Regions from separate parts of the Oceaniserpentilla sp. 4NH20-0058 genome, predicted to be linked through region 1. Evidence: predicted binding sites of a transcription regulator. Region 1 holds the regulator's gene; each other region holds the start of a gene.
What was found. Region 1 encodes sigma-54, which starts transcription at its own class of promoters, with help from an activator protein. Its sites were predicted from a motif close to TGGCACNNNNNTTGCTNT; they were not measured.
Positions count from the first base shown of each region.

Region 2: a site for sigma-54 is predicted at 7,392-7,409, ahead of flgJ (flagellar assembly peptidoglycan hydrolase FlgJ). Genes of this name have one in related genera too.
Region 3: a site for sigma-54 is predicted at 8,699-8,716, ahead of urtA (urea ABC transporter substrate-binding protein). Genes of this name have one in related genera too.

Region 1 covers NZ_BAABWE010000002.1:57,088-67,673, reverse strand. Annotated here, with positions in the region: gene ABWV45_RS03480 (YhdP family protein) at 1-2,194, shown strand, start outside; gene ABWV45_RS03475 (carbon-nitrogen hydrolase family protein) at 2,194-3,027, shown strand; gene yjgA (ribosome biogenesis factor YjgA) at 3,005-3,547, opposite strand; gene mgtE (magnesium transporter) at 3,563-4,918, opposite strand; gene ABWV45_RS03460 (HPr family phosphocarrier protein) at 5,041-5,310, opposite strand; gene rapZ (RNase adapter RapZ) at 5,395-6,252, opposite strand; gene ptsN (PTS IIA-like nitrogen regulatory protein PtsN) at 6,268-6,720, opposite strand; gene hpf (ribosome hibernation-promoting factor, HPF/YfiA family) at 6,727-7,032, opposite strand; gene ABWV45_RS03440 (RNA polymerase factor sigma-54) at 7,139-8,638, opposite strand; gene lptB (LPS export ABC transporter ATP-binding protein) at 8,692-9,417, opposite strand; gene lptA (lipopolysaccharide transport periplasmic protein LptA) at 9,422-9,922, opposite strand; gene lptC (LPS export ABC transporter periplasmic protein LptC) at 9,903-10,463, opposite strand; gene ABWV45_RS03420 (KpsF/GutQ family sugar-phosphate isomerase) at 10,463-10,586, opposite strand, start outside.
Region 2 covers NZ_BAABWE010000005.1:132,012-142,597, reverse strand. Annotated here, with positions in the region: gene hisF (imidazole glycerol phosphate synthase subunit HisF) at 1-306, opposite strand, end outside; gene hisH (imidazole glycerol phosphate synthase subunit HisH) at 300-932, opposite strand; gene pseB (UDP-N-acetylglucosamine 4,6-dehydratase (inverting)) at 932-1,933, opposite strand; gene flgL (flagellar hook-associated protein FlgL) at 2,013-3,251, opposite strand; gene flgK (flagellar hook-associated protein FlgK) at 3,279-6,257, opposite strand; gene flgJ (flagellar assembly peptidoglycan hydrolase FlgJ) at 6,260-7,360, opposite strand; gene ABWV45_RS08620 (hypothetical protein) at 7,489-7,815, opposite strand; gene ABWV45_RS08615 (flagellar basal body P-ring protein FlgI) at 7,836-8,924, opposite strand; gene flgH (flagellar basal body L-ring protein FlgH) at 9,044-9,709, opposite strand; gene flgG (flagellar basal-body rod protein FlgG) at 9,755-10,540, opposite strand.
Region 3 covers NZ_BAABWE010000008.1:1,658-12,243, forward strand. Annotated here, with positions in the region: gene ABWV45_RS11040 (hypothetical protein) at 1-633, shown strand, start outside; gene ABWV45_RS11045 (hypothetical protein) at 654-1,328, opposite strand; gene rep (DNA helicase Rep) at 1,457-3,472, opposite strand; gene ABWV45_RS11055 (YifB family Mg chelatase-like AAA ATPase) at 3,571-5,181, opposite strand; gene ABWV45_RS11060 (accessory factor UbiK family protein) at 5,198-5,437, opposite strand; gene ABWV45_RS11065 (TorF family putative porin) at 5,888-6,526, shown strand; gene glnK (P-II family nitrogen regulator) at 6,588-6,926, shown strand; gene ABWV45_RS11075 (ammonium transporter AmtB) at 7,012-8,280, shown strand; gene urtA (urea ABC transporter substrate-binding protein) at 8,759-10,042, shown strand; gene urtB (urea ABC transporter permease subunit UrtB) at 10,154-10,586, shown strand, end outside.

The DNA of each region.
Region 1 (10,586 bases):
AACAGAATTAAGTTTATCGGTACTGGATGGTCAACTTGAATATTTAGCTGGCTGGCCTAGATTGAGTGATGTAGAAGGTGATTTACTTGTTCAGAATGATCATGTTTTTGCTGCAATCAAAAGTGCAAAAACACTCGGCGGTGATGCGCAAAGAAGTCAAGTTGTGTATGACGGTATTAATAAAAATCAATTGTGGATTAAAACGTTGGTTAATGGCAATGCTTCGGAAGGTTTGGATTATTTTCAGCAAACACCTTTATCTGAAGTAATTAATAATGTTGCAAAAGACTGGCAAGCAAATGGACTTCATCAGACAAGATTTGGGATGATGGTGCCGTTAAGTGAAGCTAATGATCAAATATTAGTGGATGTAGAAAGCCAGCTTAAAGATACATCTTTAAATATTGTGGATATTAATTTGGACTTCAGTGATACCAAAGGACAGGTCTCATACACATCAAGTAAAGGTTTGTTTTCGAATCATTTAACATCTTCGTTGTGGCAAGAGCCCATTAATTTAGCGATTAACTCTCAAATCCATGAGCTTGGTCTTTCTACTGATATTGGATTTAATGGGTGGGTGTCAGCGTCGAGACTTAAAAAGTGGTTGGATTTATCAATCTTGCAACCTGCATCAGGGCGTACTCAAGTATCAGGTAAATTTAGAGTTAGTGCTCAAGCGAATGATTATACCGGTTTAACGCTAAAGAGTGATTTAGTGGGAGTTGCTCTTGATTTACCTGAACCTTACTTGAAGGCACCGGATGCAGTCGCACCAATCCAGCTTAATATGGAGTTGGATGAGGGGCAAAAACTCAGTATTAAATATGATAAAAAAGCCAATATCGCACTGCATCTTAAGCAAGGAAGTATTCATGCGGGACAGGTTTATTTAGGTGCAACAGAAGCTTATATACCAAGTGAAAGTGGGTTGGAAGTGCTGGGGCATATTCCAAGTTTAGATCTTTTGGCTTGGCATGCGTTATGGGATGAAATTAAGCCTGCTCAATTGCAAACTCAGGTGGAATCTTCCAATATTTTTAGGACAGCTCAGCTTAGTACTGATCGTTTAATATTTGACGATTTTGAAGCCAAGCAAGTTAAAGTAGATATTCTTCAAGCCAATTCCGTTTATCAGTTCAATATTCAGTCACCTTTGGTTAAAGGGCTTGCAACTTGGCAAGAAGGTGCCCCTACAAAGCTTAATTTAGAGTATATACACTGGCCTTCATTGGATGGGGCTGAAACCAAAGACAAGCAGGATGAAGCTCTGGCAAACATTTACCCTCAGCAAATCCCAGAGCTAGATGTAAACGTGGCTGAAATTTTTGTTGGTGCAACGAATTATGGTGCATGGCAAGGGCGTTTAAGAACAGATGACCGCCAAGTCTCGCTCAGCGAGATTAAAGGTAAAATCAAGAAGATGGATGTGGCCGGTAATATTCATTGGCAAAAAAACAAAGAGCAAAGTGTTGTTGAAAGCACCCAAGTTAAGCTGAGCGTTTCCAGTAAAGACGTGGGCGGTATACAGAAAGCGTGGCGCGCTAAGCCTGTGATTGAATCTAAAGATGCAAAAGTGAATGTAGATTTAACTTGGGACGATAATCCATTAGCGTTCAATACTGAATTGTTAAATGGTACAGCGGCTTTGAATTTAAAAGATGGTCGATTTTTAGAGGCGGGGGACGCTCAAGGGTTAAGTGCATTTGGCCTTTTAAATTTTGCAGCAATTGGCCGTCGATTGCGTTTGGACTTTTCTGATGTTTACCAGAGCGGATTGCATTTTGATTCCGTCACAGGGAAATTCAAGATCGAAAAGGGTGTTATGAATATTGTTGATACCATGGATATTAAAGGGCCATCAGCTAAATTTGCAGCCAGTGGTACGGTGAACCTAAATAATAAGCAGTTAAATCAAGAGCTATCAGTAACCTTTCCAATTACCAGTACTCTGCCTTTTGTTGCCATCTTAGCGGGGTTTGCACCTCCTGTAGCGGCGTCTTTATTTGTAGGGGAGCAATTGGTAGGAGATCAAATAGAGAAGTTCACCAGTGCTACTTACCGATTAAGCGGCAGTTGGGATGAGCCTAATTTAAATTTAATGAAGCGCTTTGATAACAAGATTGAAGGAAAGCAAAATACCGGTTTTTGGTATCGCATGAAGGACTTCTTTGGTTTAGGGGGTGATGATTAATGCGTGCTGCTGTCATTCAAATGAATAGTGGTCGGGATGTTGATGGAAATCTTACTGCTGCTCATCAGTTACTTACTGAGGCCTCTTCACAAGGTGTTAAGCTGGCGGTCTTACCAGAAATGTTTGCATGCATTGGAGTGAAAAATCAATTCTCCTTGGCGCAAGAACGTTTCATTGAACAAGATGTATTAGGTGTTATCGCTACATGGGCGAGGCAATTTGATATGTATATAGTGGCAGGCTCAATGCCCTTGATGTCAGATTCTTATAACGAAGCCGAAAAAGTACTTGCTGCTTGTTTAGTGTTTTCACCAGATGGACGCTTGCTTGAACAATACAATAAAATTCACCTGTTTGATGTAGATGTATCGGATGAAAAGGGGCGTTATCGCGAATCAGATACGTTTCTTTGTGGGGAAAATCCGAAAGTAATTGATATTCATGGCCATAAGTTAGGTTTAAGTATTTGCTATGATTTACGCTTTCCTGAGTTATATCAAGTTTACCAAAACCAAGAGTGTGAATTAATAACAGTTCCCTCGGCATTCACCTATGAGACAGGTCGAATACATTGGGAAATATTATTACGTGGGCGTGCGATTGAAACCCAGAGCTTTGTGCTTGCGGCAAATCAGGTGGGCGTTCATGAAGATGGCCGACGCACTTGGGGGCAAAGCATGATTATTGGACCAAATGGCGAGGTGCTTGCTCAGGCAGATAATGAAACAGTACAAGTCGTTATCGCCGATTTAGATTTTAGTGCGCTGGAGCAATGTCGTCAAAAGATGCCCATTACCCAGCATAAAAAAATTATTCTGGGTAACAAGTCTTAATAAACAAGAATAATTTACGCGCAGCGGTTTTACCTGATTTTACTTGAGGTGCATCTGGGTTTGCTTCTTTGTTTTCATGCTCTTTTGCTGCATTACGAATTAGTTGTCGTAAATGCTGAATATCTTTGACTTCAAATTGAGCACAAAAATCGCTGAGTGAGTCCTTACCTTCAATAATCAAACGGTCTCGCCACTTTTCTTGTTGATGAAGTACACGGTTATATTCTTCACTGCTTGGGTCTTGCTTGTCTAAAGCCAGTTGTATGGCTTCTACATCTTCAGTACGCATTACTTTACCAACATATTGAAGATGACGACGTTTTGCTTCATTCTTTTTTATGCGGTCCCACTCGGCAACGGCTTCAATCATAGTTGCTGTAAGTGGTAGCAATTTCAATTGCTTTTTAGGTAGCTCGCAAATGCGTTTGCCCAAGTCTTGAAGAGCATGCATCTCTCGTTTTACTTGAGATTTGCTGGGGCCTGAATACTCTTCAAACTGATCGTCGTCATGCTCGTTCATGTTTTAAACCAAACTTTATAAGTAAAAACTGGCCGCAAGGCCAAGGAATGCAAAAAAACCAACCACATCGGTAATGGTGGTTAATACCACGCCACCTGCTAGGGCGGGGTCAATTTTAAGGCGTTGCATAATTATCGGTAAAAATGCACCGGCTAATGCGGCCACCACTAAATTTATAATGATAGCAACGCCAATTATGACGGAGATCTGTAGGTCTTGAAACCAAGCATAGGTGGCCAGCGCAATTACAATAGACCAAAGTACGCCGTTGCTTAAACCCACGATGAACTCTCGATTAAGCAGCCAGCCAATATTGTTACTGCCGATGTGACCAATAGCTTGGCCACGAATAACCAAAGTTAATGTCTGGCTACCTGCTATGCCGCCCATACTGGCGACAATTGGCATTAATACCGCAAGCGCGACCACTTTATCAATGGTGCCTTGAAATAACCCAATAACGGCACTGGCTAAGAAGGCTGTGAGCAAGTTTATACCTAACCAAACAGCACGACGGCGACTGGTTTTAAATGCGGGTGCAAAAGTATCTTCGTCTTCATCAAGACCTGCCATGCTCATTAATGAGTGGTCAGCTCCTTCACGGATAACATCAACCACGTCATCAATGGTGATACGTCCTAACAGCTTGTATGTTTTTTCATCTACAACCGGCGCTGAGATTAAATCGTGACGTTCAAATAACTGTGCAACTTGGGTATCTGGCATATCCGCTGAGATAGTAATGACATCGGTGTTCATTATTTCTCGAACAGTGGTATCGCCATCACTGACCAAAATTTTATTGATAGGAAGAACACCAATAAATTCATCGCGACGGTTTACTACTAATAAGTTATCTGTCATGTCAGGAAGGGAGCGGTGACGCCTTAAGTAACGTAATACCACTTCCAGCGTAATATCTGGACGTACCGTTACAGTGTCTGTGTTCATCAGACCACCGGCACTGTCCTCAGGATAAGACAGAACCGCTTCAATACGCGCTCTGTCTTGTGAGTCCATTGTGGTAAGGACTTCTTGGGTCACTGTATGAGGCAGTATTTGAAGTAAATCGGCCACGTCGTCTGTATCTAAGTCAGACATGGCGTTGGCCACTTCTTCAACACTCATTCGGTTCAATAACCAGCTTTGCAGCTCATCATTCAGGTGTTGAAGAACTTCACCTTCATTTTCTTCATCAATTAAGTCCCAAAGTAAATTACGCTCTTTTGGGGGGGATGATTCAAGCAGGTGGGCAACATCGGCAGGTTGTAAATCACTATTTAGGATACGGCGCACTTGTGCCAAAGCACCGCTTTCTAGAGCGGCACCTAGATGGACAAGTTTATTGTGCTTATGTTCGCCCCTAGCCATAGTGGGTTCCCTTTAGATCAGGGGTTGATTGTACCGATAAAGCGAGTATCAGGCTACGACCCCTTGTTTAAAAAGTGTAGCCTAGTGAGCTGATTTATTTGAGGTTTTATTGAGAGGAAAGGTTATTCGCCTTCACCAAAGAAGTCGTTAATTAACTCTATTAATGCATCCATGGCCGCTTGTTCGTCATCGCCATTAACTTTTAATAGAACTTCAGAGCCTTGGCTGGCTGCTAGCATCATCACGGACATAATGCTTTTTCCGTCTACTTCTTTCCCATTGAAGCTAATTTTAACTTTACTGGAAAACGCGGATGCGGTGGATACCAACTTAGCGGCGGCGCGTGCGTGCAAACCCAGTTTATTTATTATTGTTGCAGAGTTTTCAAGCATGATAGTAGGTGTAAAAATGAGTAATGACTTACCATATCCAGCAAATGAGTTGATGTCCAGCGTTAGCGCATGGAATTCAGCGTATTATTGATTGAGCTCGCGGTGACGTACTTGAACATTTGGGTAAATCTCTTGGTAGGCGTTAAAAAGCCGTTCAGCCATATACACACTTCGGTGTTGTCCGCCAGTACAGCCAATACTGACTGTCATATAGGTGCGATTATTAGCTTCAAATTCAGGTAACCAGTTTTGTAAGAACCCTTGTATGTCATTGAACATCTTATTGACGGAGTCTTCATCTTTTAAAAATGTTTGTATTTTTACGTCTTGTCCTGTGTATTGACGCAAACTTGGGTCCCAATAGGGATTAGGTAGGCAGCGTACATCGAACACTAAGTCACTATCTTTAGGTATGCCGTGTTTGAAACCAAATGATTCAAACAACAATGACATTTCATTTTCTTGTTTTTGGACCACTCTTTCTTTAATTAAGCTTCTTAATTGATGCATGGATAGGTGAGTGGTATCGACGGTTAAGTCCGCTAAATCGGCGAGGTTGTGAAGCAGAGCTTTTTCGCGCTCAATGGCATCCAGTAACGGTACATCTGGCCCTGTTAATGGGTGTTTTCGTCTGGTGGCACTGAAGCGGGTTAATAAGGTGTCTGTGTGGGCATCCAGATAGATGATTTCTAGTTCGCATTGCTTGCGGTCAAGTTTATCAAGAATAATGGAAAAGTTAGCTAGGTCAGTTTGATTGTTGCGCGCATCAATGCTTACGGCAACACTGGTAAGTTGTGATGATTCGCTCTGTATTTGATCCAGTAGGTTTTGCAGTAAAGCCACTGGTAGGTTATCGATACAATAAAACCCAAGATCTTCTAATAGATCAAGGGCGGTACTTTTCCCTGAACCACTACGACCACTTATGACCACGAGTTTCATAATTAAACCTTTTATTTATGCGGTGGCGAGCTGGTAAAGTTCACGTTGGCTTTTTGCTGAGCGAAGTTGCTCTCGATAGGTTTCTTTGCTGAATTTTTGTGCAAGCATACTGAGGGTCTGTAAATGCTGCTCGGTGGCTTCGGCGGGCACTAAAAGCACAAACACAATATCAACGGGCTGACGATCAATGGCGTCATAGTCGATGGGCTCATCTAAAATAAATAGTGCGCCTACCGTGTCGATACATTCTTCTAAGCGAGAGTGGGGAATGGCGATGCCCTCTCCGATGCCGGTGCTTCCCAGCTTTTCTCTTGTAATGAGTCGTTCATAGATGTCATCAGCCTGAGCGTCCTCAATGTTGGATGCTAAAAACTGGCTAACATGCTGAATGAGTTTCTTTTTACTACTGCAGTGCGCACCCAATTGGGTGCGCTCAAGATTAAGAATATTTGAAATACTTGAAGTCATATTGAATCAGTGGTTATTTCCATGACGGTGATTAACCATCTTTTCTTTGTGCTTAAGCAGTTGGCGGTCTAGTTTATCCGTCATGCTGTCGATAGCGGTGTACATGTCTTCGCTATCTGCGTTGGCGTGTAAATCGGCGCCAGCAGCATGGATGGTGGCTTCTGCCTTTTGGGCGAGCTTTTCTACGGTCAGGGTGACTTGTACATTGGTTATGTTATCAAAGTGACGCTCAAGCTTTTCCACTTTAGACTGAACGTAATCCTTTAAGGATTGAGTCACTTCAACATGATGGCCGCTGATATTAATTTGCATAGATGGCTCCTACTGTCGGCACTCCAGTTCCAGAGTGCGTGAATATGCTGATAATCTAATAAATAGTTTATCGGCGAAAACTCGTTTATTCGCCATATACTAATGGCTAAACCAAGCGTTTCCGTTCGTTTGACGGTGGAATGTGCATCGCCTCACGGTACTTGGCTACAGTTCTACGTGCAACCTTGATGCCTTCTTCTTCTAACATGTTGGCAATTTTGCTGTCGCTTAAAGGCTTTTTAGCACTTTCGACTGAAATGAGCTTTTTAATCATAGCTCTAATTGCGGTTGATGAGCACTCTCCACCACTGGTGGTACTCACATGGCTAGAGAAAAAGTACTTCAACTCGAAAATACCGGCCGGTGTATGCATGTATTTTTGAGTGGTAACACGAGAAATGGTGGATTCATGCATGCCTACTGCCTCGGCAATGTCATGCAGAACCAAGGGTTTCATTGCTTCATCCCCTTGTTCTAAAAAGTCTTGTTGATACTCAACGATTTTCATGGCCACTTTAAGCAAGGTTTCGTTACGGCTTTGTAAGCTTTTAAGAAACCAGCGGGCTTCCTGTAAGTGATCCTTGATGAAATTGTTGTCTGCGCTGCTGTCAGCGCGCTTCACCATTGATGCGTAGTGGTCATTGATGCGCAATTTAGGGGCAATTTCAGGGTTTAATTCAACACGCCACTCACCTTTGATTTTACGAACCATAACATCAGGTATGACGTATTCGCTGGTTTGTGGATCAATTTGTGAGCCTGGGCGTGGATTTAATTCTTGTATGCCTCGAATAACCACTTTTAGCTCGTCTTCTTTGACTTTTAATTTACGCATAAGTGCTGCGTAATCTTTAGAGCCTAATAAGTCGATGTATTGATCGATTAAGGTTTGAGCTAATGGCAACCATGGTGTTTCAATGGGTAGTTGGCGCAGTTGCAGTGATAAGCATTCTTGTAAATCACGGGCACATACACCGCTAGGCTCAAATTGTTGGAGTAAATGTAATACGGCTTCTACTTCGTCTAGTTCAATTTCAAGCTCTGGGTTTAATGACCCAACAATGTCTTCAAGATCAACTTTTAAGTAGCCGTCATCGTCCACACCTTCAATGATGTTGATGGCAATTAGGTGATCGTTTTCTGACATAGGAGTTAGGTTAAGCTGCCATAATAGGTGATCACGTAGATCATCAGTACTGCCGTTTCGGCTATCCATGTCAAAATCATCACCAGATGATGAGCCTGAGTGGCTTTCTGTCATGGATGTAGGGGCAGCGGAGGCTTGCCAAGTATCGTCCCATTCACTGTCGGTAGACAGTTCGTCCGGAATGTTTTCATTCCAGTCATCGGCGGCGGTTGGCTCATCCGATTGGGTTTCTTCTACTGGTTGGGTAGTTTCTTGTTTGTCTTCACTTTGTGAGTTGATGTCTTGATTGGCATCGCCTTCAAACTCTTCATCTACATCGAGCAAAGGGTTTGAGTCCAGAGCGTTTTGAATTTCTTGCTGCAGATCTAGGGTAGAAAGCTGAAGTAAACGGATGGCCTGTTGCAGCTGAGGAGTCATGGTCAGCTGCTGACCCATTTTAAGTTGGAGCGAGGCTTTCATATAATACTGCTTAATCCCATGTCACTTTGACTTGTTACCCTGAATATACAAGATTACAACTTAAAGTCATCACCTAAATAAATATCTTTGACTTGCTGATTTGATAAAACATCTTCAGCAGAACCTTCTGCGATAATGTGACCATTACCCACGATATAAGCTTTCTCACAAATATCAAGGGTTTCTCGAACATTGTGGTCGGTTATCAGTACACCTAAACCGCGTTTCTTCAGTTGTTTTACGATACTTTTTATATCTCCCACTGATATGGGGTCAACCCCTGCAAAGGGTTCATCCAAAAGTATGAAGGATGGTTCTGCAGCAAGCGCACGAGCTATTTCAACACGGCGTCGTTCACCACCTGAAAGGGCCATGCCCAAGCTGTCTCGAATATGTTGGATGTGGAATTCATCTAACAGTTTTTCAAGTTTTTCCTTACGTTCAGTATGGCTCAATTCTTTGCGAGTTTCTAATATGGCCATAATATTATTTGCAACGGTTAACTTACGAAAAATTGATGCTTCTTGTGGTAAGTAGCCGATACCTTTTTGCGCGCGGCCATGCATAGGTAAATTGGTGATGTCGGTGTCGTCAATTAAAACACGGCCTTTATCTGAGGCAACTAAGTTGACGATCATGTAAAAACAGGTGGTTTTTCCCGCGCCATTTGGGCCAAGTAATCCAACAATCTGCCCACTTTCAATGGACATGGAAACGTCTTTAACAACTTGTCTTGGCCCGTAGCTTTTGGCTAAATTCTGAGCTTGCAATTTTGCCATGGATTTAGGATTCCTTGTCCTGTTTAGGCTGAATTACCATGTGAATACGGGTGTCTTCTTGTGGGCTTTCAGCTTTTACTTTTTGTTCGTTTATTGAATACACAATTTTCTCGCCTGAGAATACATTACCCTGTTTCTCTAAACCTGCATGTTTTAATAACGTTAATTGATCACTTTGTGTATTGTAAATAATGGTTTCACCGTAGGCTAAGGTTTTGCCGTCATCAGCATTTATTATTTGTTCATATCGAGCGGGGGTACCTTGGGCTATGATTTCTGAAATGCCATCAGGGCTGCGCTTGAGTGTGATTTTCTCGGCTTCAATATTCAATGAGCCTTGTTGCATTTTTACGTTACCGGAATAAATGACTTCCCCTTTTAGCTTATCTAAAGAAGCTTGGTCACTGGCGATCCGAATTTCTTGTTGGCGATCATCCGGTAGTGCCCAGCTTAACTGAGTTAATAGGAGTAAACTAAAAAATATTTTAAGGTGCTTTAGGTACATGGCGTCCTCTGACTTGCGACTTAAAATTAACCAGTTGTTTGTCTAATAAAATGGTCATTCCAATGGCGCTTAATTCGCTTGTATCGCTTTCAATTAGTACAGTTTGATCAGTGTCTGCGATCTTTTCTTGTAAGTCTATATTTAAGCTTTCGGTGGTTAGGCTAAAATCGTTTGCAGTAGATTGTAAGGGGACAATAATAACGTCCCCTTCTAACAATAGGTTTTGATCTTTTATCAGTTGACCATGGTTGCTCTTGATGCCCCATTTGGGAAGATTGTTTTCATGCAATAGCACGGCAGGAGCTTCAAGTAGGGTAATATCATCAGCAGGGTAGTGAGAGGCTTTGCGGGCAGCGATTTGTTGGATGAGGTTACCTTGTTCATCAAAAGACTCTGAGTTCAACCCCTCGATGATGTAATCAGGCTCTTGATCTGTTAAGGATTCGATTATAATTTCATCAGATGCATTTCGATCATCCAAGGTCATGTACGCCACGATGGCTAGTGCCGTTAAAATTGTGACGATATAACGCTTGCGCATTACAACACACCTGCTCTGAGTAGATCGTGCATATTAATCACACCAACCACCTTGCCAAGCTCCATGGCCACCAGTGCGTTGATCTTTTTTTCTTCCATTACTTGCAGTGCTTCTGCAGCCAGT
Region 2 (10,586 bases), on a different contig from region 1:
ATTAATAACGACCTTATCAGCACCCACTTTAAATAATTGATCCGCATCGCTAAGGGTTTTTATTCCCCCACCTAGGGTTAGTGGCATGACACATTGAGCAGATAGACGCTTTAGTAAAGCAAAGTTGATACTTCCTCGCTTGGTCGCTTCGATATCTACAATCACCATCTCATCCGCTTTTCGGGTAGAAAATACTTTTACGTTGGTAATTGCATCACCAACCATGCGAGGATCTTCAAAATTAACCGTTTTAACAACCGCATTCCCTTTTAATAATAAAATAGGAATAATTCTTTTTTTTAACACGGCATGGACTCATTGGATATGAAATTTTTTAATAATTGGATACCAGCATCTTGACTTTTTTCTGGGTGAAACTGCACGCCGTTTATATTATTTTTCTGCACCCCAATAACGACATTTTTATTGCAGTAGTTCACCTTTAATTCAGAAACTTCTTCATTTACTTCACAATAAAAACTATGCACAAAATAGAAAGACGTCCCATTTTTAATGCCATTGAAATAAGTAGGCAAGACTCCCTCTGTATTTACATCATTCCATCCTATATGTGGTACCGGATGATTTTTGTCCGGTATAAATGGAACAACTTCACCAGATATTAAACCTAAGCCTTCCGTCTCTGCATGCTCATAACCTTTAGACATTAATAGTTGCATCCCAAGGCAAATACCAAGTATCGGTTTACCCTCTGATACACATTCTAATATTGGTTCTTTTAACTTCAGTTTTAATAAATTATCCATTGCCACTTTGAAAGATCCGACACCGGGCAATATTATTTTACTTGCAGCCTTAATTTCTTTAGCTTCTGAAGAAACAATATAATCACGAGTAATCTTTTTGACTGCATTTTCAACTGAAAATAAGTTTCCACAACCATAATCAATAATTACGACTTTATTGCTCATCAGCTTTCGGCTTTAATTAATAGGTTTGCCGTTTCATCCACATCTAAAAACCAATCATTTGTACCCGAATCATATGAAAAACCTTGCTCCACAGGTTCGCCCTCTTCGCCTAGATTATTCATAAGAAAATTTGTATTGCCATCATAGAAATTTATAGAAGGTGCAATAACATAGTGATCATCAAACTCTAGTGTCCGATAGCTATCATCCCTAGGGCACATTTTTTCATGTAATTTTTCTCCTGGTCTTATACCTATTTCATGAATTTTCATACCAGGGGATATGGCTTCGGCCAAATCGGTCATTTTTACGGAAGGTATTTTGGGAACAAATATCTCACCGCCTTTCATGCGTGCAAAGTTTTTAATAACAAAGTCCACACCTTGTTGCAGCGTTATCCAAAATCGCGTCATGGCAAAATCAGTGATTGGTAAACTTTCTGCACCGTCAGAAATTAACTTTCTAAAAAATGGTACAACCGACCCTCTACTACCTACCACATTGCCATACCTGACAACGGCAAAGCGAGGTACTTCACCCCCCACCATATTGTTAGCCGCAACAAATAACTTATCGCTACATAACTTGGTTGCACCATATAAATTAACAGGATTGGCTGCTTTATCCGTTGATAACGCTATAACTTTTTTAACTTCGTTATCAATGGCTGCTCTTATGACATTTTCAGCGCCATCAATATTGGTTTTAATGCATTCAGTCGGGTTATATTCGGCTGCTGGAACTTGTTTCATGGCAGCTGCATGAATTATGTAATCTACCCCTTTACAGGCTTGTTGCATACGCTCTTTATCACGCACATCGCCGATAAAATAACGCATGCAATCTTGATTATAAACTTGCTGCATTTCGAACTGTTTCAGTTCATCACGAGAAAAGATAATGATTTTTTTTGGCTTAAAACGACTTAAAAGTGTTTCGGTGTACTTTTTGCCAAAAGAACCGGTGCCGCCTGTTATCAATATGGTTTGACCATCAAACATGTGATGACCCTCAAGCTGTCAATTTTTTATCGTTATTATAATCAAGCAACAACTGAACCAATTTAATGATTCATACAAGTTATAAGCTGTTAAATAAAGATAGTCTATTTATCTGAGTAAAGCTTTGTTGAGCGGCTTCTAATAAGAAGCTCTGTAGTGATAAACGGCTCACAGCCTCTGCGAAGTCCACATCTTGTAAGCCACTGAGTACTTCTTGGCTGACCAGTTCCACATCTGCATGTAAGTTTTCGATATTATCGATTGTATTGAGTCGTCCACCTATTTCACTGCGCACTTCAGATACACTTGTTTGCGCAAAGTCTAAATTTTGCAGTGTGGTTTCCAACAATGCATCTAAGGCTGCACTTTGTTCTGGGTTATCCCCTAACGACCTTAGGCCTTCCACTAACCCAGATACGGTATCCGTGACTGACTGTTTTTTACTGCTTTCAACAAAGAAGCTATCCCCCGGTTCTGGGTCGCCCGCTATTTTGAAGTTCACACCATTAACAACTAACTCAGTTCCCGATGTATAGCCCTGACCGGTTAAACCATTTATTGGTCGATTATCACTTTTAGAAACCACGCTGTAGTTAGGCCCCGGAGGACTAATAAAGCTATCCGCATTAAATTTAACCACCATGTCTTCTGGGTAGAATGCATCGTAGGCTTCTTGATCCGATACAAATCCATTTGTGATAAAACCATCACCTAAATTTCGCTCATTTTCACGGGTGTAAAAGGTGTTCTGGTCACTTTGTATATCCACAAATAACTTCTTACCCGTATCATTCGTTTGCACTTTAGTACTGTTACTAATTTCAAGCGTTCTTTCTCCATCATCACCTTGATACACAACCCCGCCACCTTGTCTTTGGATAAATGGCTGGGTTTCTCCTTTAAAACCCGAAAAGATATATGTATTACTGGCATCTTTTGTATTCATTAAATCTGTTAGAGCAGAAAGTCTTTGGCCTATTTCGGCCGCTATATAGGTGCGATCTTCTAATGTCATAGAACCGTTACCAGCATTAACGGTTAATTCTCGAATACGGGAAATATTCTCATTCACACTATCTAAAATAGATTCTTCCAGTGTCAGTCTATTTCTAGAGGCCGTAACATTTTCTTGGTATTGGCTGCGCAAACTTATATCTTGCTGAAGCTGTAAGATACGGGTGGAGGCAATAGGATCATCAGCAGGTGTCAGTACCCGACGTCCTGTTGAAATTTGTTGCTGGGTTTTTAAAGTGCCTTCTTGATTATTCAAGATGGAGCGCAAACCAGTATTAAATTGTTGCATGGTTGAAATACGCATATTTACCCTCCGTTACTCTGTTATTAATTACCTAAAGATACCAATCAATGTATCGAATATGTCTCTCGCTACACTGATTACTTGCGCCGAAGCGTTATAACCTAATTCATATTGTATGAGCTTTGCCGCTTCCTCATCCAAGTTAACACCGCTGACGGCATTCACACTGTCTTGTGTGTTTTGTAATAAAACTTCGGAACTCTCCATGTTTATTTGAGCTCTTGCGGTGATAGAGCCCACTTCCTCCACACTGCGACCATAGGATTCACTGATGGTCATATCGCCTTCAACAATCTCTTTGTTTTGTATGCCACCTAGTAAGATACCGTTACGGTTATCTGTCACCGCATCATCATTAAAATCCACATAAAATTGATCTCCGGCTTTGGGCGGGCCTTCCATGGATATTTCATAACCTAGGTATATAGGTTTTTGCTCTGGATTGGCTTCAAATAAATTACTAAATGGCGGTTCAGATGAAATAGTAATACCCTCATCCAGCACCACTTTTACTTGGCCGCCCATGGTTAACTTTGAACTGCCATTGGTGCCGTATGGGCTCATTTCCAATTGGTTTTGAAATGATATATTGCCTTTTGCATCAATGCTTACCGCTAAATCATTGTTATAAAAAAACTTAGTACTGCTAATGGCGGACTGTATACCTGCAATTAAGTCGCTACCTGTGGCGTAATTTTCTGACAGCTCAATATTAAAAGTGCCTTGTCCGGGCACATTAAACTCATAGGTATATGGCCCCCCTTCACTAAAATCGAAACCATCGTATTGTGATAGTGGTTTTGGTAACGGATTGCCGGTTGAGGTTAAATAGTTATTAATGCCATTTGAAACCGTCATGTAATCTTCGTTATCACCTTGCATTTCAAGGCTTAAATCCTCACCATTTATGGCTGTAATGGTCACGACACTTCCGTCACTTTTAGCGGTAACTCCCATGCCTTGAAATGCAAAGTTGGCATTGATGCGGTCAGCTATGAAATTTGCACTAACAGGGTCTGGCACTACATCAGGATAACCCTGTTCATATTTCACTTGGGTTTCAGGTAGGGTATCGGTCAGTTCTATTCCATTTAAATATAAATGTGCATCTAACAGGCCATCTGGATCTGATTGGAAATTGGTTAGCTGTAAAGTGGTAACGGCGGTTGCGGAAATACCATTTTGCTCACTTAAAATTTGAGCCGTTTCTTTAGCCGATGTTTGTGCTGAAATCGTTAATATTCCACGGCTTTTCATGCCACCGGTTATCGCATCCGGATCACTAATATTCAGCCTTGCAGGAAAAAAACCATTACCAGGAGTCACATTGACTTCATTATAATCTTGATAAAACTGATTCGCCGGTAAGTATCCACCCAAACTAGAAATGGAGGTTTTGCCTTCGTCTTTAGGTAATAAATTATTCACAACCCCAGGAATATAGGTTTGGTTCATAATACTGGGGAATAACTGTTTTGGATGAGCAGGATCTGAGTTATCCAATACGTCATATGTGGTATCACTGGTGAATTTCACCAACAAAGGTGGTGTTAGAGCTCCCGGAACTGAAAACGCTTCCGTGGTCGAATCATAAACAGCCCCTTGACTAATGACCCCTTGACCACGATTACCTACGTCATAATCTGTCATGACTGCTGTGGCTAATGCGATTTCCTGCGGAATTTCGATGTCTAACTCAATGTCAGCGGCACCGGAACGGGTAGGCAAAAGATAGAACTGATCCCCTTCTTTAAATGATCCTGATTCAAAGGTTAAATCGAATCCTTCAATGCTAAAACTCTCTGGAAACTCCGTACTTAAAACTGTTTCTAGCACAGCCTCGTTGTTACTCACACGAGTAACTTTAAAGGTATAATTATTAGGGCCTGTAAACTCGACTTTATATTCGCTGTCGGTTAACTCGCTAGGGTCTGTAATATAAACCCCTACCTTGCGATCGTCCGGCTGGGCATTGTCTGCATTTCCCACCACTCGGCTCATGGCCACTTTAGGGTCGTTTATATCTTCAAAATATAAACCACCAGCTTGTCCGTTTAGGTCAATCCCTAATTTATGCTGTTCGTTAATGTTGAACTGCAAAGCAATAGCGACACGCCCAAGCTGATTAGTCACTGGATCTAAAATTTGTTTTCGGAACTCTAAAATGCCCCCGACACTACCACCTGATAATTGCTGAGTTATATCTTGAGTGGCCCCATCTCGCTCAAATATGATGGAATCCCGAGTGGGGTCATCTGAGCCTGCTCTGGTAGATACCCGATTAAAATCTTTACCTAAAACCAAGGGTTGTCCATTACCAATAAAAACATTAATAGAGTCGTTATCTTGTGTTGCCACTGTCACACTGACTAATTCAGCCAGATCTTTTATGGCAAGATCACGCTTATCAAGTAAGTCATTCGGGTAATTACCGTTTGCTGTTGCGGTTGCAAATTGTATCTGCACATTGAGCTCCGCAATGGCTTCCCCTAGTGTGGTGATTTGTCCGGCAATAATACCCAACTGTCCATTTAAAATATTATTACTATCGCTAAGGCGATCTTGAATTGACTTAAAGCGATCCACTAAACCTTGTGATTCACTGATAACCACTTGTCTTGCGGGTAATGAACTAGGGTCGTCAATGGCGGCTTGAAATGCCCCAAACATATTTTCAATACCCGGTTGAATACCCGTACCGGGGTCTGCCAGCAATTTATCGATTTGTTCTGCATTACTGGTTAGGGTTTCAAAATAATTAAACGTTGAGGTGTCTTTTTGTAATTGACCTACTAAAAATTCATCAAATACACGGCGAACGTCTTGAACCATAGCACCACCACCAATCCACACACCTCCTGCAAACTGCGGGTTATTATTGGTAATGGTTGCTTCTTGGCGGCTATAGCCTTCGGTGTCCACATTTGCAATATTATGACCTGTAACCGTTAGGGCTGTTTGATGCACCCGTAAACCAGATATCCCAATATTGAGTAAATTAGCCATGGTTAACCTCGTTTGGCTTGCGCAATGGCTTGTGCCAACACGTCACCGTGAGCGATGCGTTGTATTTTTTCAGCATATTTAGGGTCGGTTGCATAACCACCATTTTGTAACCCTTCGCTATAACCTTTTACCGTTTCGCCTTGCTTAATAGCCGTTTGATAACGCTCACTATTTTGCACAAATTCAGCATAATCTTTTAGGCTATGTTCATAGGATTCATATACTCTAAAAGGTGCTACTTCTTTTTTGGCGATGCCTTGTCGATACTCCAAGGTCGATACTTTAGCCACATCACCATCCCATCTGTGGTCGGCTTTAATGCCAAATAAATTATGGCTATTATTGCCATCACCTTTATGAATAATATATTTTCCCCAGCCAGTTTCTAACGCCGCTTGCGCCATGATGGCTTTAGGCTCAACCCCCATTTCTTCCCCTACGGATTGAGCCACAGGCCACAATGCTGCAACAAATTCTTCTGGATTTTGAAACGCAGATTGTTTAGTTATTGGCCCTGTCTCTTTAGTTTGTAATTGAATACTTAGAGGCTGTGAATTTGGCACAATAAGCTCTTCACTAGGCGTAAAATCTGTTTTTAAGGTTTTAGGTTTGACTGGAGACTCATTTAACGGAGCGATTGCCGCTTTTGTTTCGTTAAGCTCGATGCCTTTCGCTTCTGGATTAAATTGCTGTAAATCCAGATTTGGTTTTATTGTAGAAAATGGATTTGGGCCTTGGTACTGGCGAATAGGAATATCAATTGTTGGTTTAGTGTCGTCATCGCTTTTAACATCAAATTGATCTTTTAACTGGCGGTAAATACTACTGGCCAAGCCAATACCTTCCCCTTGGCTCATAGAGAGTGCGAGCTGGTCATCAAACATTTGACGATAGAATTTTGATTCATTACTGCTTAAAGGGTTATCTTCCTCAAAAACAGCGTTTGCATCGCGCATACTTTTTAACATCATCCCCACAAACATGGATTCAAATTGATGTGCCACTTGCTTCAATGCTTCGTCTTCTTTTTCTCGGCCAAGAGTGTTAATAGCATTTAATGATGCTAAATCGTTGTAGTTGTAAGTATTGCCGATATTGTTCATAACAACGTCTTTTTTGGAGTTATGATGATATAAAGCAAAGCTTAGGCCAAAACCATAATTGATTGTTTTTTAAGGATTTTTTACAAGAATAAAAACGAAAAACGGCAACAGTTGCCAAAAGCGGCAAGTTATTTTTGCTGTGCAATATCGGTATATAAGCGAATACGCTTACCGGTATTCTTATATTTGATAATTTCTTCGCTTTGCTCGTGTTTATGCTGTTGCATTTGATCGAGCAAAGTATGGGACTCTTCTTGAATGGATTTTAGAAAATCTAAGTCAGTTTGATTAATTTGTGCCATATAGTTTTCAAACAAATACTCCAACGCTTTTTGCCGTTGTTGTAATTTATGTTCTAAGGTCGCTAAGCTTTTTTCATGGGCCAATAGCTGTATTTCTTGTTCTAAGTTTTGAATGTAGGATATGGCATCCTCTTTGTTTTCAAAATTTAGCAAATTAGCATTCCTTTCATTAATCAAATCACTATTAACTCAGCATTTAATGCACCCGCTTGTTTTAATGCTTCTAAAATCGCCATTAAATCCCCGGGAGCAGCACCAACTTCATTGACTGCTTTTACAATTTCATCCAAAGATACTCCTGGGGCAAACACAAACATAGGGTTACCTTCTTCATCAATATTCACTTCAGTTTGCGGAGCCACCACCGTTTCACCATTCGCTAACGCCCCTGGCTGATTTACCTGAAAATTTTCTTTAACGGTTACCGTTAAACTGCCATGAGTCACAGCAACTGGGTCGATGCGGACATGCTTACCAATTACGATGGTGCCTGTTCGGCTATTTATAATAACTTTTGCCGTGGCCTCCCCCGGGGTTACATCTAGGTTTTCGATCATGGATAAAAAAGAAACTCGCTGGTTGGGATCTCGTGGGGCGCTAACGCGTACAGACGTGGCATCTATTGCGTATGCGGTTTCTGGCCCTAGTAAGTTATTAATGCGGTCAGATAAGCGTTTTGCTGTTGTAAAATCGGGTGCGTTTAAATTTAACACTAGGCTGTCACCTCTTGAAAATCCGTTAGGGACGGGCCGTTCTACGGTAGCACCGTTTGGAATACGACCGACACTGGGGACATTCACGGTTATCCGAGAGCCATCTGCTCCATCCGCGCCAAACCCGCCAACCACTAGGTTACCTTGCGCCACTGCATATACTTGACCATCCGCTCCACGCAGTGGCGCAAACAGCAAGGTACCTCCCCGTAAACTTTTTGAATTACCAATACTTGAAACCGTTACATCAATGGTTTGCCCAGGCTTGGAAAATGGCGGTAAATTAGTAGTCAGCGAAACGGCTGCGATATTTTTTAATTTTGGGTCAGTACCCGGTGGAATGGATATGCCAAATTCATTCATCATGTTAATAAAGGTTTGATTCGTAAATGGGGCTTTGTCCCCCGTACCGTCCAAACCAACAACTAAACCATAACCCACAAGTTGGTTTATGCGCACCCCTGACACTGAGGTAAGGTCTTTAATACGCTGGCCGTAAGAGAAGGCACTGGTTATAACCAGCAATACCATACTCAACCAGATCAACATTCGCTTTTTCATAACCACCTCTAATACTTCGTCAAAGCTTAGGCACTTTTACGTTTCATAAATATACCTGCAATTTACTGACCGCCTTAATACCCTTTGATTCTGAGCAGTATCCACTATTAGAACGGCCACCAAGGACTACTGAAGAATCGGGTCAACAGCCCTTGCCTGCTGGCGTTAGCCACTTCTCCTGTACCGCCATAACTAATACGCGCATCAGCCAATTTAGTGCTCATGACTGTGTTATCTGGCCCTATGTCTTGGGCGCGCACTAAACCTCTAACCCTGATGAATTCATCACCACGGTTTAATGTCAGCCATTTTTCGCCACGGACTTCTAACACACCGTTGGGTAAAATATCACTGATTGTCACCGTAATTTGACCTCGCAAGCTGTTGCTTTGGTCCGCATCTCCTGTGCCCGTGAATGCTCGGGATGCCGCTGCACTGGCCGATAAAATAGGTGGTGTTTTAGTAAAAATACTCACATCTCCTAAATTTAGATCACTGTCTTTTTTCGTAGTGGCGCTGTTGGATTTAGACGCTTGGGTTTGCTCTTGCAGTACCACCGTGATCACATCTCCAATGCGTTTTGCACGCTGATCACTAAACAGCGACATTGAATAATTAGACTGGTATAAAGAACCATCAGTGGTTGGCGGCGGTGTTAACGATTGTGCAGGGACCGGCGAATACCTTGGATCATTTGGTTTTTCGTCAATCGGTAACACAGAAGCACAACCAGCCAAAACCAGCATTAAACTACCTGTTATTAATGATTTCATTTTGCACCTCTTTGTATTCTATTTACCTAAAGAATTACGCATTAATTAGGTGTTCTGCGCTAGATATTGCAGCATTTGATCCGCGCTGCTCACCACTTTTGAATTCATTTCATAAGCTCGTTGCACAGTGATCATTTGAACTAATTCTTCAACCACTTTTACGTTAGAGTTTTCTAAAAAGCCTTGCTCAATAGAGCCAAACCCTTCTTCACTAGCCACACCAATTTGCGGAGCACCGCTAGAAGCCGTTTCTAAAAATAAGTTGCCACCCATGGCCTGTAGGCCAACTGGGTTGATAAAATCCACTACATCGATTTGGCCAATTTCTTGTGGGTCCGTCTCACCAAACTGTGTAACCGAGACAATGCCATCACGGCTAATGGTCATGGTGTTGGTTTGATCGGGAATTGTAATATTGGGCTCAAGTAAATAACCCACTGCGTTTACGATTTGCCCTTCCGCATCCATGTGGAAAGTACCGTCGCGAGTATAAGCCGTTGTACCATCAGGCATGGCAATTTGGAAAAAGCCACGGCCGTTTATCGCTAAATCCAACGGTTGTGAGGTTTCTTGCAAACTACCGGTGGTGTGAATTTTTTGCGTGCCTGCTACCTTAACACCCGTACCGATTTGTAAGCCTGATGGAAGACGCGAATCCTGTGAGGATAAGGCACCGGGCTGACGTTGTATTTGATAAATTAAATCTTCAAAGACTGCTCTGTCTTTTTTGAAACCTGTTGTTGATACGTTTGCAAGGTTATTTGATATGGTGGTCAAATTATAATCTTGCGCATTTAAACCGGTTTTACTGACCCATAATGCTGAATGCATGACAGCTCTCCTTGATGTTTCAACACACCTTTAAACTAAATTTTTA
Region 3 (10,586 bases), on a different contig from region 1:
CAGATGCGAGTGCATCAATTTAAACGATTAGCGGAACTGGCATTTGCAAGGGGCCATGACTATTGGGGATATCGCTTTATGGGCTGGGGATTGCATTATATTGGAGACTTTTCGAATCCGTATCATGCTACTCCGGTACCGGGGAATAGTGCTTTAAGTACAATTTGGTTAGGCATTTTAGGTGTTTTAGGGTTTGAGGCCCCACAAAAAGAGGCGGTGCAGTTGGTGAGTAACCGTCATACGGTGTTAGAGGATTTTCAAAACGCTGTAATGTCTCGTGCCTATACAGAACAAAACCATCAGCATGTTACGATTAAGTCCTTAATGGTTGATAAGCCTGTCATGGATTACAGTGAGCAATCTATGATTGATGTGTTTGCTAAAACATCCTATGAAAAAGCAGATCAGATAGATGAAGTTTTGGTGCAGAGCCTTCCCTTCGATTATGTTCAAAACCCTAATGTGGAATATTCTGAGTTAGGTGCATTACCGACCATTGAGCAAACCGTACACGATCATGCAGGCCAGCAGGGGTATAACAAGCTGGTAAGCAGTGTTAGTGATTTGTTAGGGGATTTTTCTAGTCACGGTGCTTCGTACATTAACGATATTTTAAAAGCCAAGCCCGAATGACATTAAAGAATAGGTCCTGCCTATTTCTGTGAGTTGTTTTGAAAGTCTCCCCAGCGTTGTTTTTGCATTTCATATAGCGCTGGGTCTTTCTCTTTTAATGCTTGCAGTTCACGTTGTTTTTGTTTCATGCGTTCTTCTCTGCGAGCTCTTTTCTCTGCTATTCGTTGCTCGCGACGTTCTTCATGGTTTATTTGATTCTCTGCACTTTTATCGGTGGAGTGTTTGACCTTTTCTTTCAAATGATGAAATCGAGTGGCATACGCAGGTATCGCTTTCTTGTTCATAGTTCCTTTTTTGTCATTAACGGCTTCTGTTACTGGGTCCACTGCCACAATCATCTTATTGGATTGAAATTGCCCTTTTGGCAATACCGCTAATGAGGTTAAAACATCTTCATTCCGTTTGTTTTTTTTGTATTTGGTTAAGGTGGAAAATTCTTTTTCTAAGAAACGAAAAATAGCGTCTTGAGGAACCTGTTTTCCATAGAAGCTGATAGGCTTAACAATGGATGCATCAAATTGGATCTCAATGCCGCTACTTAGGCTTAGCTTTTTAAAAAAGGCAGCAGGCTGAATATTAGTAGCATCAATGGTGTAGGTGTCTTTATCACTATGATATTGAAACCAAGTATCGTTGTTTTGAGAATGGGTAACTAAGCTAAATAAGGATAAAACAAGGAATAAAATATAATGCATGAATGCAACCTAGAGAGACAAAAGAGGAAGGCTAACCTTCCCCTTCATTATGCAAACTAAAACCAATATTCGCAATTGTTGCTTAGCTAGTCTGCACCCAACACATGTATGTATTATTATCTTTTAGGTTAGTTATTCATTAGGTTTTTAAGCCCAGCCAATGCAGATTCACCGCGGGCTTGTTTTTGTTCTTGACTGACTTCACCAAATCCTTCTTTTTGGATGTCGTCTTTTGGTAACTCGTCTAAAAATCGACTAGGTGTGGGCTCAAAACTTTCGCCATAGCTTTTGCGTTTACCGGTAAGGGTAAGGGTTAAGTTTTGTTTGGCGCGAGTAATGCCCACGTACATAAGGCGACGCTCTTCATCTATGGTGTCAGCTTCTATGCTATTGCGGTGGGGGAGGATCTCTTCTTCTAGGCCCATTATCCAAACGTAGGGAAACTCCAAACCTTTTGAGGCGTGCAGTGTCATTAGCTGTACTTGATCAAGCTCGTCTTCTTGCTCTTGTTGCTCAAGCATGTCTCGTAATATGAGCTTGGCCACAGCATCTTCAATGTCCATTTCATCGCCATTTTCTTCGGCTTTATCCAGCATGCGTTCAATGTTATCAATTAAGAACCACACGTTTTTCATCCGTGCTTCAGCCATGTTTGGGGTGTTGCTGGTTTGATGCAGCCATGCTTCGTAATCTAAGTCGTGCACCATTTCTTTGATTGATTGTACAGGGTCTTCTGTGAAGCAGCGCTTAGTGGTGTTTTGTATCCAATTGCCAAAGCGTTGTAGTTTATCCAGTGCTAGCGGGCTTAAAACTTGCTCAAGCCCTAATTCTGTGGAGGCGCTCATTAAACTTAACTGGCGCTTGCCTGCGTACTCGGTGAGTTTTTCTAAGGTGGCAGGGCCAATTTGTCTGCGTGGGATATTAATAATGCGTAAGAAGGCGGAGTCGTCTGTTGGGTTCACGATGAGTTTTAAATAACTCATTATGTCCTTTACTTCGCTTTTGGCAAAAAACGATTGGCTGCCGCTGAGTTTATACGGCACCTGATATTGCTGTAATTTCATTTCCATTAAGCGTGACTGATGGTTGCCACGGAATAAAATGGCGTAGTCACGATACTTGGCGGAATGGCGTAAACGATGCTCGATGATTTCGGTGGCAATGCGTTCGGCTTCGTTGTCTTCACTTTTGCATTTTACAATGCGTATTGGGTCACCGTAGCCTTTATCCGACCAGAGTTTTTTCACAAATTCGTGGGGGTTGTTTTCGATGACTTGGTTGGCGGCATGTAAAATCAAACCCGTGGAACGGTAGTTTTGCTCGAGCATCACCACTTTTAAACTGGGAAAGTCGGTTTTTAGTAAACTCAAATTTTCAGGTTTAGCACCACGCCATGCATAGATGGATTGGTCGTCATCCCCTACCACGGTGAATTTACCGTGATGGCCCACTAGCACTTTGACTAATTCGTACTGGCTGGTGTTGGTGTCTTGATACTCATCTACTAATAAATAGCGGGTATTTCTTTGCCATTTTTCACGTACCGCTTGGTTGTTCATGAATAACAGGGTGGGGATGCGAATGAGGTCGTCAAAGTCTACGGCGTTGTAGGCTTTCAAGCTGCGGTCGTAACTGGCATAGGTTTGGGCTACTAGCATTTCTTGTGGGGTTTGTGCCATTTGAACCGCTTGCTCGGGCTCGATTAAGTCGTTCTTAAGGGCGCCTATCTGCTGTTTGATCATGTCTACCATATCGCCATCTGCATCGTGTTCACGATGCATGATGTCTTTCAATAACGATTTAGTATCACCATCATCAAAAATCGAAAACCCTGGGCGAATACCTAGGTGTTTGTGCTCTTTACGAATGATATTCAAACCAAGGTTATGGAAGGTGGAAACCGTTAGCCCGCTGGCGGCTTTGCCTTGAACCAATTTGGCCACACGCTCTTTCATCTCTTTGGCGGCTTTATTGGTAAAGGTCAGTGCTGTGATGTTGCGTGCGGGTACGCCGCATTGTTCAATCAAGTAGGCGATCTTTGTGGTAATTACGCTGGTTTTACCCGACCCAGCCCCAGCTAATACTAATAGCGGGCCATCAATGTGTAATACAGATTCTTTTTGACGGGGGTTTAAGTGATTCACAAAGTCTTCTTGGCTGATGAGCGAGGGCGCAAGATTATCAAAAATCCTATCGTTTGATTAGGTTTTTCATTAAATCGAATGGTTATAACCTAGCACCTTTAAACTGAATTTACGGCAGGGGCGAGTCTTCGCTCCATTTGACGATAGCTTAAAGCCTCTAATAAATGGGCTTTATCTATGCTGGGGCTTTGGGCTAAGTCAGCAATTGTGCGCGCCACCTTAATGATGCGGTGGTAGGCTCTGGCGCTTAACCCCAGTTTATCTAAGGCGTCTTCGAGCATTTGGCTAAGCTGCGGACTTAAATTGCACACATAGCTCATTTGTTGTTGGCTAAGCTGAGCATTTGGGCACCCTTGGCGATCCATCTGTAAGGCGCGTGCCTGTTCAACGCGGGTTTTCACGGAGGTGCTGCTTTCTGCTTGCGCGCCACTTGAAAGTAAGCCCTTGGCCAGTGCAGGCACTTCTATTTGAATATCAATACGATCTAGCAAGGGCCCAGAGACTGCACTCTGGTATTTTACGGCCTTGGCTTCTGAACAATCTCCGCAGCGTTTATTAGGTTGCTTCAAATAACCACAAGGACATGGATTCATGGCTGCAATAAGCTGGAAACTCGCTGGATAATCCACTTGTTGGGCGGCGCGACTAATGCTGATGTGTCCGGTTTCTAAAGGTTCACGTAATACATCTAATACGTGGCGGTTAAATTCAGGGATTTCATCTAAAAATAACACGCCATGATGGGCTAATGAAATCTCTCCTGGTTTTGGGTGTGTGCCACCACCCACTAGCGCCACCCCAGAAGAAGTATGGTGGGGTTGTCTAAATGGACGCGTTGTAAAGTAGGCCCGTTTTGGTTGAGTAGACACACTGTACAAGGAGGCCACTTCAAGGGCCTCTTGCTCGTTTAACGCAGGCAATATGCCGGGTAAGCAGTGCGCAAGCATGCTCTTACCAGTACCAGGAGGGCCACTCATGAGCAAATTATGGTTGCCAGCGGCGCAAATTTCTAATGCGCGTTTAGCATGGTGCTGGCCCTTAACTTGAGCCAAGTCTGGCCCATGGTATTGCTCGATGACCATGGGTTGAACATCTAAGTGCTTAAGTGGTTGGTTCTGACTGAGGTAGGCACAGACTTCTAGTAAATGATTGCTTGTCATGTGAGAGCCACGACTAAGGCTCGCTTCCTGTGCGTTATCATCGGGCAACACAAGCGTATGGTTTGCATCGGTTGCATTTAACGCGGCAGGAATAATCCCTGATACAGGCCGAATGGCCCCCGTTAAGGCCAGTTCACCAAGAAACTCGTGCTGCTTTAATGGCTCAACGGGAATTTGCTCGCTGGCGGCTAAAATGCCAAGGGCAATGGCTAAATCAAAACGCCCACCTTCTTTGGGTAAATCCGCAGGAGCTAGATTGAGAGTGATACGGCTAGACGGAAACTCAAAGCCACTGTTTAAAATGGCGCTGCGTACGCGGTCTTTGCTTTCTTTTACTGCAGCCTCAGGCAGGCCGACAATTGAGAACGCTGGTAATCCATTTGAAAGGTGGGCCTCCACATGCACCAGCGGTGCTTCTATACCGACTTTTGCCCGAGAGTACACTACCGCTAACGACATAACAGCATCCTTGCGTGATTGAGCGTTAAAAGCATACTGGTTAGTGTAAAGGGCTTTATCTAGGTGGGAATTAGAACATAGTATGAAAATGAACCACTAAACATACTTAGTGGTTATTAAGTTTGGCTTCTAATTCGCTGACTGTTTTTTCTAGGGCCTCTAATTTGGTTCGGGTTCGTAATAATACGGCTTGCTGGGCCTCGAACTCATCACGACTCACTACATCGAGTTTATTCAACTGGCGAGCCAATACCTGTTGAATGTTGTTTTTTACGTCTTGCCCTGCTTGTTCAGGCAGAAGTGCACTGATTTGAGCCGTAATTTTTTCAAGAATGTCTGCTTTCATTGGGCTGCTCCTGTTTTTCAATAAGCATATCATAAGCCTTTGATGTGATTAGGGTATTACCGAATAGGAAGATAATTAATACAGAATGCACAGGGAAGCCATATTTTATGAATTTATCTATTAGTTTTACTTGATATTAATCTGGGATACGGCATAACTTATGTCAATGATACAAGCTGGTGCCAAGCAAAGCTGTTGTGCACTAGATTGCATCATTAATGATCTTTGTAAGTATTATTGCGTCAATATAGTGCGGTTTGAATCTGTACTTTCTGGTTATATTCACCAGAAGCCCAATAAAAATGCGTATTTGGAGGTTTTGGCCTCAACTTTGCTAAAAGTGTGCATGAGTAGTTGGTTTTTGCGCTAAATATGAGCAAATTTCAAAATTTATGGCCCTAAATTAGAGTCTATGACTCACAATAAAACAAAATTTCTTAAGGAAAACTTATGAAAACTTTATCTAAAGCGGTTGCAATGGCTTCTTTATTATCTGCAGGCGTGATGGGTGCACAAGTAGCAAACGCAGAGGTTGCATTTAATGCTGCCGTTACGACTAATTATATCTGGCGTGGCCAAACCCAAACTGATAACGGTTTCGCCATTCAGGGTGGAGCTGATTATGCTGATAAATCTGGTGTATATGCAGGTGTTTGGGGTTCAAACGTAGATTTCGGTGGTGATGATAATATTGAGTATGACCTATACGCAGGTTATGGATTAGAGAAAAATGGTCTTGATTTAGACTTTGGTTTCATCGCTTATAACTATGATGATGCTGGCAACGCATCAAATGAAATTTATGCAGGTGTATCTAAAGATGCGGTTTCTGCCAAATTATCTATCGACATTGAGAATGACAATAATATGTATTTAGAGGGTGGCTATTCTATGGCTCTACCTGAAGACCTAGGTCTTGATTTGCATGCAGGTCTTGCACTTCCTGATGAAGGTGATAACGATATTGATTTGGCTGCAACAGTTGGTAAAAGCTTAGAGATGTTTGATGTTTCAGCTACTTTGTCTTACACCGGTGCTGACGTAGAAGATGACATTCTATTCGCGCTAACAGCATCAAAAGAATTCTAATTCTTTTTCAAAGCAATCAGGCTTGCCTGATTGCTTTTTTTAATCCCATAAGGAGTTTGATATGAAATTGGTTACGGCCGTTATCAAGCCATTTAAATTAGACGACGTGCGTGAAGCGTTATCTGAAATTGGCGTTCAAGGCATTACCGTGACAGAAGTGAAAGGCTTCGGTCGCCAAAAAGGTCACACTGAACTGTACCGCGGTGCAGAATACGTAGTGGATTTTCTTCCTAAAGTAAAACTAGAAATCGCCATCGACGAGTCTCTAACTGACAAAGTCATCGAAGCTGTTTCTAAAGCCGCTAACACTGGCAAAATCGGTGATGGCAAAATCTTCGTAACACCACTTGAACAAATCGTACGTATTCGTACCGGTGAAACAGGTGCTGACGCCGTTTAATATTGATCAATATTGAACAGTGCTTAGAGTTTAAATTTTTTTCAGCGTTTTTCTAAAACGTATTGAAGCTTAATGCGGGGGCATTATGGAAAACAATGTGTTTCAACTTCAGTACGCCATGGATACCTTTTACTTCTTGGTATGTGGCGCACTAGTAATGTGGATGGCGGCAGGTTTCGCCATGCTAGAAGCGGGTTTGGTTCGTTCAAAGAACACAACCGAAATATTAACTAAGAACGTAGCGCTATTCGCTATTTCTTGCACCATGTACCTAGTATGTGGTTACGCCATCATGTATGACGGCGGATTCTTCCTTTCAGGTATCACTGAAGTGGATACAGCTGCGGTACTGGCTGACTACGCAGCTCGTGAAGACGGCTTCGAAGGCGGTTCAATCTACTCAGGTGCTTCTGACTTCTTCTTCCAAGTAGTATTCGTAGCCACGGCCATGTCTATCGTATCTGGTGCGGTTGCTGAGCGTATGAAGCTTTGGGCTTTCCTTGCTTTCGCAGTAGTGATGACGGGTGTTATCTACCCAATGGAAGGTGCTTGGACTTGGGGTGGTGCGTCTGTATTTGGCATGTACTCTCTAGGTGACCTTGGATTCTCTGACTTTGCTGGTTCTGGTATCGTACACATGGCCGGTGCAGCAGCTGCCCTTGCTGGTGTTCTACTATTAGGCCCACGTAAAGGTAAATACGGTGCTAACGGTCAAGTTAACGCAATCCCAGGTGCTAACCTACCTCTAGCAACGCTAGGTATGTTCATCCTTTGGATGGGTTGGTTCGGCTTTAACGGTGGTTCTGTACTGAAGCTTGGCGATATCGCTAACGCCAACGCCGTTGCGGTTGTATTCACGAATACCAACGCTGCTGCGGCAGGTGGTTTAATTGCGGCTCTTATCCTAGCGCGTATCTTGTTCAAGAAAGCGGATCTAACCATGGCCCTTAACGGTGCTCTTGCTGGTTTAGTTGCGATTACTGCAGAACCTTCAACACCTACACCATTTGAAGCTACCATTATTGGTGCTATCGGTGGTCTGATTGTTGTGTTCTCTATCCTGACTCTAGACAAGCTAAAAATCGACGATCCAGTGGGCGCGATCTCTGTTCACGGTGTTGTGGGTATCTTTGGTCTACTTGTTGTACCGTTCACAAACGATGGCGCCACTATCGGCGGTCAAATCGCTGGTGGCCTAACGATCTTTGTTTGGGTATTTGTAGCGAGCTTCATCGCATGGGGCATCATTAAAGCAGTGATGGGTCTACGCGTAACTGAAGAAGAAGAGTACGAAGGCTCTGACCTCGCCGAGTGTGGTATGGAAGCGTACCCAGAGTTTACCAACAATGGTTAATTAACGTTTAAGTTAACCTTGAAACCCCAGTGGCGAAAGCTCTGGGGTTTTTTATTGCCTGTGGTATTTAGTAATAGTTAAGAGGAGGTAATTCCGAAGGCTTGCCAGTAGAAATTGATATGTCGGTAGATATGGCAAGCCCTGCTAGAAATGTGCGTTTTTTTAGAAGTGACTCATAGGAATGCATGTGTACCCTTCTTTTTGTTTTTAGGCGCTTCAAACTAGAACATTACCTGAAAAAAACAACTAAATTGCGCAAGCCCTGTGCGTTTGGTGAAATTTCTACTGCAAATGCTCTATTTCCTTATACCCATTTTCGCCCTTTGATGAAGCCGTGTTTTATTGTATTGGTTTTTTATGGTGCGATTTTCATTGATGCTCTAATGATTTAACCGCTAAAACACAGGATAAACTTGATTGGCATAGCCATTGCAATTATGAATTCGACAAATCAATAACATCTAATAGGAAAATAAAAATGTTACGTAAACTGTCTAAAGTTGCAGGTGTTGCAGCACTATCTTTGGGAGCATGTATTGCCCAAGCAAGCGATACAATTAAAGTGGGTGTATTGCATTCACTTTCAGGCACCATGGCGATTTCCGAAACCACATTAAAAGACACTGTTTTAATGATGGTTGAAGATCAAAACAAAAAAGGCGGGCTATTAGGCAAAAAGCTAGAAGCAGTTGTCGTTGACCCTGCGTCTAACTGGCCTTTATTTGCTGAAAAAACCCGTGAGCTAATTTCAAAAGAAGACGTTGATGTTATTTTTGGTTGCTGGACTTCGGTATCACGTAAATCAGTATTACCTGTTATTGAAGAGTTGAACGGTTTGCTTTTCTACCCTGTGCAGTACGAAGGCGAAGAATCATCTAAAAACGTTTTCTATACCGGTGCGGCGCCAAACCAACAAGCAATTCCTGCGGTTGATTATTTAATGGATCAAGGTGTTAAACGTTGGGTGCTAGCTGGTACTGACTATGTTTACCCACGTACAACCAACAAAATTCTTGAAAGCTATCTAAAAGGTAAAGGTGTTGCCGAAAAAGACATCATGATCAACTACACGCCATTTGGTCACAGTGATTGGCAGACAATTGTTTCTGATATCAAAAAATTCGGCTCTAAAGGTCAAAAAGCTGCGGTAGTTTCAACCATTAATGGTGATGCAAACGTACCTTTTTATAAGGAGCTAGCTAACCAAGGTGTGAGTGCTGAAGACATTCCAGTGGTTGCGTTCTCAGTAGGTGAAGAAGAACTATCTGGTTTTGATACTAAGCCGCTTGTTGGTCACCTAGCTGCTTGGAACTATTTCATGAGTGCTGAAAGCGAAGCTAATGATGAGTTCATTGAAAAATGGCATGCATTTACTAAAAACGAAGAACGCGTAACTAACGATCCAATGGAAGCCACTTATATTGGCTTTAAAATGTGGGCCGCCGCTGTTGAAAAAGCCGGTAGCGTAGATGTGGATAAAGTACGTAGCAATATGTACGGTTTAGAAGTTGCGAACTTAACAGGTGGTACTGCGGTTATGAATACCAATCATCACCTATCTAAGCCTGTATTAATTGGCGAAATCCAAGAAGACGGTCAGTTCGATATCGTATGGAAAACCGACGGCGAAGTGAAAGGCGATGCATGGACAGATTTCCTACCTGAAAGTGCTAACCTAGTCTCAGACTGGAAAGGCCTAAGTTGTGGTAACTACAACACTACAACTAAAGTATGCGCCGGCTCTGAAGTTGCTGCTGAATAATAATTATAAATGCGCCCACTGATAAGTGGGCGTTTTCTGTTTTACAACCTTGTCATCTTTTATTTTGTGTTAGCTGACAATGGGTGCTCAAGAAACGTTTAAGGTGGCCCCATGAATTTATTAAAAGCATTACTTGTGTGCACAATTGCACTGGGTAGTGTGATGAGTGCAAACGCTAGTACAGGCGAATGCCAATCCCATCTCGCATCAATCGAGCAATCCAACGATTTACAATCATCTAAAAAATTAACGTTTGAACAGCTAGTATGTAAACTTGTTGACGCTAATTATGATGAAAAATCAGATCTTATTGAATCCCTAGCAAATAGCCAGCATGATCAATCACTGTCGATTATTAAATCATTACAAAGTGCAGATTTATTTTATGTAAAGAAAACTGGTGATGTGGTTTTCAAAAAAAAGTTAGAAAATGGTAGGTATCAAGCTAACTCTGTATTTACCAATGAAATATTAGGTGAATTTAAAAAGCGTAAACTTAAAAAAGTAGGCATTAACAATAATCTACGCCGAACCATTAATGGCG